Linked DNA regions of Thalassospira sp. TSL5-1. The protein of the gene in region 2 interacts with the protein of the main gene of each other region in a pairwise test. Links are inferred from orthologs where the notes say so. Each region holds a gene or a part of one and is shown on either strand. Other genes may lie near its edges. The genes, in order: LF95_RS00370 and LF95_RS04785.

The links.
Region 1: the proteins of LF95_RS04785 (region 2) and LF95_RS00370 interact in binary tests that used the Escherichia coli proteins (3 or more experiments, as listed by UniProt). The link is inferred for Thalassospira sp. TSL5-1 from one-to-one orthologs.

What each region holds. Positions count from the first base shown.
Region 1 is NZ_KV880637.1:74,749-78,563, forward strand. The notes cover bases 235-3,726. They hold LF95_RS00370 (2-oxoglutarate dehydrogenase E1 component), read right to left. Parts: upstream 3,357-3,726; coding sequence 435-3,356; downstream 235-434. Other genes in these bases: odhB (2-oxoglutarate dehydrogenase complex dihydrolipoyllysine-residue succinyltransferase), read right to left, coding at 235-330; sucD (succinate--CoA ligase subunit alpha), read right to left, coding at 3,426-3,726. In the rest of the region: more of odhB, read right to left, coding at 1-234; more of sucD, read right to left, coding at 3,727-3,815. UniProt on the Escherichia coli protein: E1 component of the 2-oxoglutarate dehydrogenase (OGDH) complex which catalyzes the decarboxylation of 2-oxoglutarate, the first step in the conversion of 2-oxoglutarate to succinyl-CoA and CO(2).
Region 2 is NZ_KV880637.1:1,006,253-1,009,450, forward strand. Bases 125-2,999 are described here. They hold LF95_RS04785 (ABC-F family ATP-binding cassette domain-containing protein), read right to left. Parts: upstream 2,570-2,999; coding sequence 680-2,569; downstream 125-679. Other genes in these bases: LF95_RS04780 (GNAT family N-acetyltransferase), read right to left, coding at 125-591; ndk (nucleoside-diphosphate kinase), read left to right, coding at 2,876-2,999. Outside these bases: more of LF95_RS04780, read right to left, coding at 1-124; more of ndk, read left to right, coding at 3,000-3,198. UniProt on the Escherichia coli protein: Genetic data indicate it may be involved in ribosome assembly or function.

The DNA.
Region 1 (3,815 bases), 930 kb from region 2 along the record:
AGCTTTCGGCTCTTCTTTTGCCGGAGCAGCTTCTTCCTTGGCCGGGGCTTCTTCTTTGGCAGAAGAATCTTCCTTGGAAGCGGACCCTTCAGCCCCTTCGTTAATCATGGCGATCAGGGCGCCAACTTCGACTTCGTCACCTTCGCCAACAACCAGTTCAGCGATGGCACCGGCAACCGGCGCATTGACTTCGACGGTTACTTTGTCGGTTTCAAGTTCGACAATCGGTTCGTCAGCAGCAACGGCGTCGCCGACTTTTTTGTACCATTTGGCAATCGTCGCTTCGCTAACAGATTCGCCCAGTGCGGGAACTTTTACTTCAGTCGCCATTTTTTCCTCGACCGTTTTTAAAAAGGCAATGTGGGGTTGCCGATTTCAAATAAAATTATGTTGTGACCAGACAGGCAGGGAGGGGTCCCTGCCTGTCTGTGTAATCATTTTACGCTCAGTGCGGCGTCAACCAGTTCCGCCTGCTCGCGCAGGTGAACCTTGAGAAGACCCGTTGCCGGGGACGCTGCCGTGGCGCGACCCGCATAAACCGGACGCGACGTTTTGTGTTTGATGCCGGTCAGGACTTTTTCGATACGACGATCGACAAAGTACCACGAACCCATATTTTCGGGTTCTTCCTGACACCAGACCACATCGGCATTGCTGTAACGCGAGAGCTGTTCACTCAGTTCCTTTTCCGGGAACGGGTAAAGCTGTTCGACGCGCACGATGGCAACATCTTCGATGCCGCGATTTTCGCGCTCTGCCAACAGGTCATAATAAACCTTGCCCGAGCACAGAACGACACGTTTGACCTTTTTGTCTTCAACCAGTTTGGCCGTTTCGGCCAGAACAGGCTGGAAGGTCGTGCCGGCTGCAAATTCGGACAGGTTCGATACGCACTGTTTGTGACGCAGCAGTGATTTTGGCGTCATCAGGATCAGCGGCTTACGGAAACTGCGGCGGATCTGACGGCGCAGGATGTGGTAATAGTTTGCAGGGGTGGTGCAATTCGCCACCTGCATGTTGTTTTCACCACAAAGCTGCAGATACCGTTCCAGACGGGCCGAGCTGTGTTCCGGACCCTGGCCTTCAAAGCCGTGCGGCAGCAGCATGACCAGACCGGACATACGCAGCCATTTGGCTTCACCAGAGCTGATAAACTGGTCGATGATCACCTGGGCACCGTTGGCAAAGTCGCCAAACTGGGCCTCCCACAAAACCAGCGAGTGCGGTTCGGCAAGGGTGATGCCATATTCAAACCCGAGAACCCCGGCTTCGGACAAGGGCGAGTTGAGGACCTCAAGCTCGGCCTGGCCGGTGCGGATATTGTTCAGCGGGGTGTATTTGGCTTCGGTGGTCTGATCAACCAGTTTGGAATGACGCTGTGAAAACGTCCCGCGCTGGCTGTCCTGACCGGACAGACGAACGGGGGTGCCTTCGCACATCAATGAACCAAATGCCAGGGCTTCTGCCGTGGCCCAGTCGATCCCTTCACCGGTCTCGAACATTTTGGCCTTGGCTTTAAGTTGGCGCAGGATTTTGCGGTTGATGTCAAAATCACTGGGCGGGGTTGAAAGCGCCCGGCCAATTTCCTGCAACAGGTTTTCGTCAACCCCGGTTTCACCGATCCAGTCCGCATCTTCGCCGTGGCTGGATGCCAGCCCCGACCATTTGCCTTCCAGCCAGTCCGCCTTGTTCGGGCGGTAGTTTTCGGACGCCTTGAATTCCTCATCCAGATGGTTGTGGAATTTTTCAATGCGTTCCTTGACCTGATCGTCGGTGAAAACACCTTCCTTGATCAGCTGCTGGGCGTAAATGTCCTTGGTGGTCGGGTGTTTGCCGATCACGTCATACATTTTGGGCTGGGTGAATGCCGGTTCGTCGCTTTCATTGTGGCCAAAGCGGCGATAGCAGAACATGTCAATCACGACATCCTGCTTGAATTCCTGGCGGAATTCGGTCGCGATGCGCGCTGCATGAACAACGGCTTCGGGATCGTCGCCATTGACATGGATGATCGGGGCCTGAACGACCTTGGCGATATCCGAGCAATAGGGCGAAGAGCGCGAATCAGACGGTTTTGTGGTAAAGCCGATCTGGTTGTTGACGACAAAGTGAATGGTACCACCGGTGCGGTAGCCCTTCAGATGCGACAGATCGAAGGTTTCGGCAACAAGGCCCTGACCGGCAAAGGCCGCGTCACCATGCAGCAGAATACCCATGACCTGTTCGCGGGCGGTGTCCTTGCGCTGGGCCTGTTTGGCGCGAACCTTACCCAGAACAATGGTGTTTACCGCTTCCAGGTGCGAAGGATTCGCGGTGAGCGACAGGTGAACAACGTTGCCGTCAAATTCGCGGTCGGCCGAGGTGCCAAGGTGATATTTCACGTCACCCGAGCCCATGACATCGTCCGGCTTGGACGGATTGCCCATGAATTCCGAGAAAATCGCCTGGAACGGTTTGGACATCACGTTGGCCAGAACGTTCAGACGGCCACGGTGCGGCATCCCGAAGACCACTTCGCGAATGCCAAGCTGGCTGCCGCGCTTGAGAATCTGTTCGAGGGCCGGAATAAGGGCTTCGCCACCGTCGATACCAAAACGCTTGGTGCCGACATATTTGGTGTGAAGGTAGTTCTCAAAACCTTCGGCTTCGATCAGACGATCCAGAATGGCCTCTTTGCCACGCTTGGTAAATTCGGTCTGATTGCCGATGGTTTCAATCCGCTGCTGAATCCATGCTTTCTGTTCAGGTTCCTGAATGTGCATGAATTCAATACCGATTGAACCGCAATAGGTTTTGCGGGCCATCGATACGATCTGGCGGATGGTCGCCGTTTCAAGGCCAAGCACATTGGCGATGAAAATGGGGCGGTCCATATCGGCTTCGGTGAAGCCATAGGTTTTCGGATGCAGTTCCGGATGCGGATCACGCGGGGCAAGACCCAGCGGATCAAGATTGGCTTCCAGATGACCCCGCACACGATAGGAGCGGATCAGCATCAGGGCGCGAATTGAATCGTTTGCAGCCGCCCGGATGGCATCGGAATTAACGGCGCCACCCTGGGCTGCGGGTGCTTGCGCAGCCGCGACCGGGGCGTAACCGCCATTGACCGGACGTTCGCTGTATCCCTGGGATACGTCGTAACCTTCCATGCCGCCCACAACCTTGGTTTCCCGTGGCTGCCAGGTCGGACCGCGCATTTCGGCGAGGAGGTCGGATGCGTCGTCCTGCAACCCTGCAAAAAAGTCAGCCCAGCTCTGGTCTACCGACTGGGGGTTTTCCAGATACCGGGCGTAGAGTTCCGCGATATAAGTTGCATTCGACTCGGTTAGAATCGTGTCAATATCTTGAGGTTTCATTTGTGGTCGTGGAAGGCGTCCACCCCAAAGGGATTACGCCTTCCTTTGCCTTTCCTCTGATTACCCTGATTACCCTTTCAAAGCCTTGAGCATGGTCGAGCCAAGGCTTGCCGGGGAATCGGCAACGTGAACACCAGCGCTGCGCATTGCTTCCATTTTCGCCTCTGCAGTGCCCTTGCCACCGGAAATGATCGCACCGGCATGGCCCATGCGCTTACCCGGAGGGGCGGAAACACCGGCGATGAAGCCAGCTACTGGTTTCTTTACTTTGGAAGCCTGGAGGAATTCGCAAGCCTCTTCTTCGGCAGAACCGCCAATTTCACCAATCATGATGATGCCTTCGGTTTCCGGATCCTTCAGGAACAGGTCGAGGCAATCGATGAAGTTGGTGCCATTCACAGGGTCGCCACCGATACCGATACAGGTGGACTGGCCAAGGCCGGCTGCCGTGGTCTGGGC
Region 2 (3,198 bases):
GCCGGTTTGTTTCGCATTCTTTTTTGCCAGCCATTCCTCACGGGTCAGCGACCAGTCCACCTCGTGCCAGCCTTTTTGGGTCATCCAGTCCGGGCCGGGGCGGCTTTGCGTCAGGGTGGCACCAAACCAGGTGGCAAGACGGGTGATGCGGCGGTTGCCATTGCCCGTGGAGCCAGTAATGGCTGTAAGGCCCAGTTGGTTAAATCCGTAATCCAGCATCAAATTGATGGCATCCAGCGCCAGCCGGTACCGTCCCCAGCAGGTTGGGGCCAGTTCCAGGCCCATAATCGCGACATGGGCAGGCATGTCCTGCTGGCGCAGGCCGATGCAGCCCAGAATGTCGCCGGTTTTGGCATCAAAAATCCCGATCTGGAAATTCTGGCGCGGTGTCTCGGCCTGCCAGCCCAAAAAACGCTGGAAAAGGGCGGTGCTGGTGGCACGGGTTTCGGGGCTATCGGGCTGGTTATAAAGGGCGCGATAGCGGGCATCCATCTGATAGGCGACAAAACCGTCGCCATCGGCAGGTGTGAAATCACGCAGGGTAATGCGGTGGTGCTTTATCAGAACCGGGCTGGTTGCAACATGTGGCATTGAAGACTCGCAAAGCAAAATACCCGCCCTATGCGGGGCGGGTATTTTTGCGGCGTGTTTTGTGATCAGACAAGCCTTTATCGGTGTATCAGGCCGTCATTTCCTCGTATTCCTGCTGTTTTTCAAGCCAGACATTTTCGATCTCGGCAAGGTCGGATTTGACCTTTGCCATATCGATTTGCAGCTTGTTCAGACGCTCGCTATTGCCCGATGTGTAAAGGCTTTCGTCGGCCAGTTCGGCTTCGATGGCGGCAATTTTGGTGGTGCATTGCGCCATTTGTTTTTCCAGCTTTTCGACTTCCTTGCGCAAGGGGGCAGCGATTTTGCGTTTTTCGGCCGCAGCCTGGCGTTCGGCCTTGCGGTCGCGCTTTTGTTCGGGCGTTTGGGTGGCATCCTTGCCTGCCTTGCGGTCCGCCCGGGCACGGTCCAGAAGGTATTGGCGATATTCGTTCACATCGCCATCAAAGTTTGTCACCGTGCCATCGGCGACCAGAATGAGGCGGTCCGCACAGGCCTCGATCAAATAGGGATCGTGGCTGATGATGATCACCGCCCCTTCGTAATTATTCAGCGCATGGTTCAGCGCATCGCGGGCATCAATATCAAGGTGGTTGGTCGGTTCGTCGAGGATGAGCATATGCGGGGCATCCAGCGTCATCAGGGCAAACAGCAACCGTGCCTTTTCCCCACCCGACAGGCTTTTGACCTTGGTATTGCCCTTATCGCCTTCAAAGGCGAAACGGCCAAGCTGGGCACGCACCTTGCTTTCAATTGCATCGGGCATCAGGGCGGCAAGGTGATCATAGGGGGTGTTTTCCAGGATCAGCTCGTCGGTTTGATGCTGGGCAAAATAGCCAATGCGCAGTTTGCTCGATGCTTTCTTTTCGCCCGCCATCAGTTCCAGTTTATCGGACAGAAGCTTCGCCAGTGTCGATTTACCGTTCCCATTGGCGCCCAAAAGGGCGATGCGGTCATCCATATCAATGCGCAAATTAAGGTTGCGCAGCACCGCCTTGCCGTTATAGCCAACCTCGCCATGATCAATGGTGATCAGGGGCGGGGGCAGTTCCTGCGGGCTGGGAAAATCAAAGCTGATCGATTTGTCTTCAACAACTGCAATGGCCGGGCCCATTTTTTCCAGCATCTTGATACGGCTTTGCGCCTGTTTGGCCTTGCTGGCCTTGGCGCGAAAACGGTCGATGAAGGATTGCAGGTGTTTTTGCTGCGCGATCTGTTTGTCGTACTGCTTGGAGGCAAGCTCCATTTGCTCGCGCCGGGTTTTGGCGAATTTGTCGTAATTGCCGCCATAAAGCGTCAGTTGCGCATTATGCAAATGCACAATTTGCTTTGCCACCCGGTTCAAAAGGTCGCGGTCATGGCTGACCAGGATGATCGTGCCGGGATAGCTGATCAAATACTGTTCCAGCCAGATGGTAGCTTCAAGGTCCAGGTGGTTGGTTGGTTCGTCGAGCAGCAACAGGTCGGGCTGCAGGAACAGGGTAGCCGCCAGGGCGACACGCATGCGCCAGCCACCAGAGAAATCATCACAGGGGCGCTGCTGGGCTTCGCCATCAAATCCAAGACCGGAAAGGATGGAGGCGGCACGCGCCTCGGCGGTGTGGGCATCAATATCGGCCAGGCGGGTATGAATTTCGGCGATGCGGTGGCCGTCGGTTGCGGTTTCGGCTTCGGCCAGCAGGTTTGCGCGTTCGGTATCGGCGGCCAGCACCGTATCAATCAGGGAGCGCGACCCGGCGGGGGCCTCCTGTGACACCATACCCATGCGGACCCGGGCATTGAGTGTAATGTCGCCGCCATCCAGGGCAAGCTGGCCCGCAATCAGCTTGAGAAGGGTTGATTTCCCCGCGCCATTGCTGCCGATCAGGCCAACCTTGTGGCCGGCCGGGATGGTAAGGCTGGTTTGATCCAGGATCACCCGGCCGCCAATGCGGTAGGTGACGTTCGATATATTCAGCATAACGGCGCCTGTCTTAGGGAATCTGTTGTTTCGTCTGACCTTCAATAGGGCAGGGCAGGCCGTTAGGCAAGGATTCTTCAAATTGTAACGAAGGTGCGTGGGGATCGGCGCCGTTGCTGTAAGGGCCCGGAAAAGCTGGCATTTATGCGGGGCAGGAAACCGCAGGGCTGATTATGTGCCGTTGCGTGAAACGCAGGGCTGTGATGCGAAAGGTTAACTATGTGTTGCGTTGGCCGATCAGGACGTTTATATAGCGCCAACCTGTCTTGGGGGTAATGAAATTTTACAAGTAGCTAGGTGAAACCAATGGCTATCGAACTTACTTTTTCCATCATTAAGCCTGACGCAACCCGTCGCAACCTGACCGGCAAGATCAATTCCGTGATCGAAGAAGCTGGTCTGCGCATTGTTGCTCAGAAGCGTGTCCGTCTCACCCGTGAACAGGCAGAAGGTTTTTATGCCGTTCACAAAGAACGTTCGTTCTTTGGCGAACTGGTGGACTTCATGGTTTCCGGCCCCGTCGTCGTCCAGGTCTTGGAAGGCGAAAATGCCGTTGCCAAATATCGCGAAGTCATGGGCGCAACCAACCCGGCAAATGCCGAGGAAGGCACCATTCGCAAGCTGTTTGC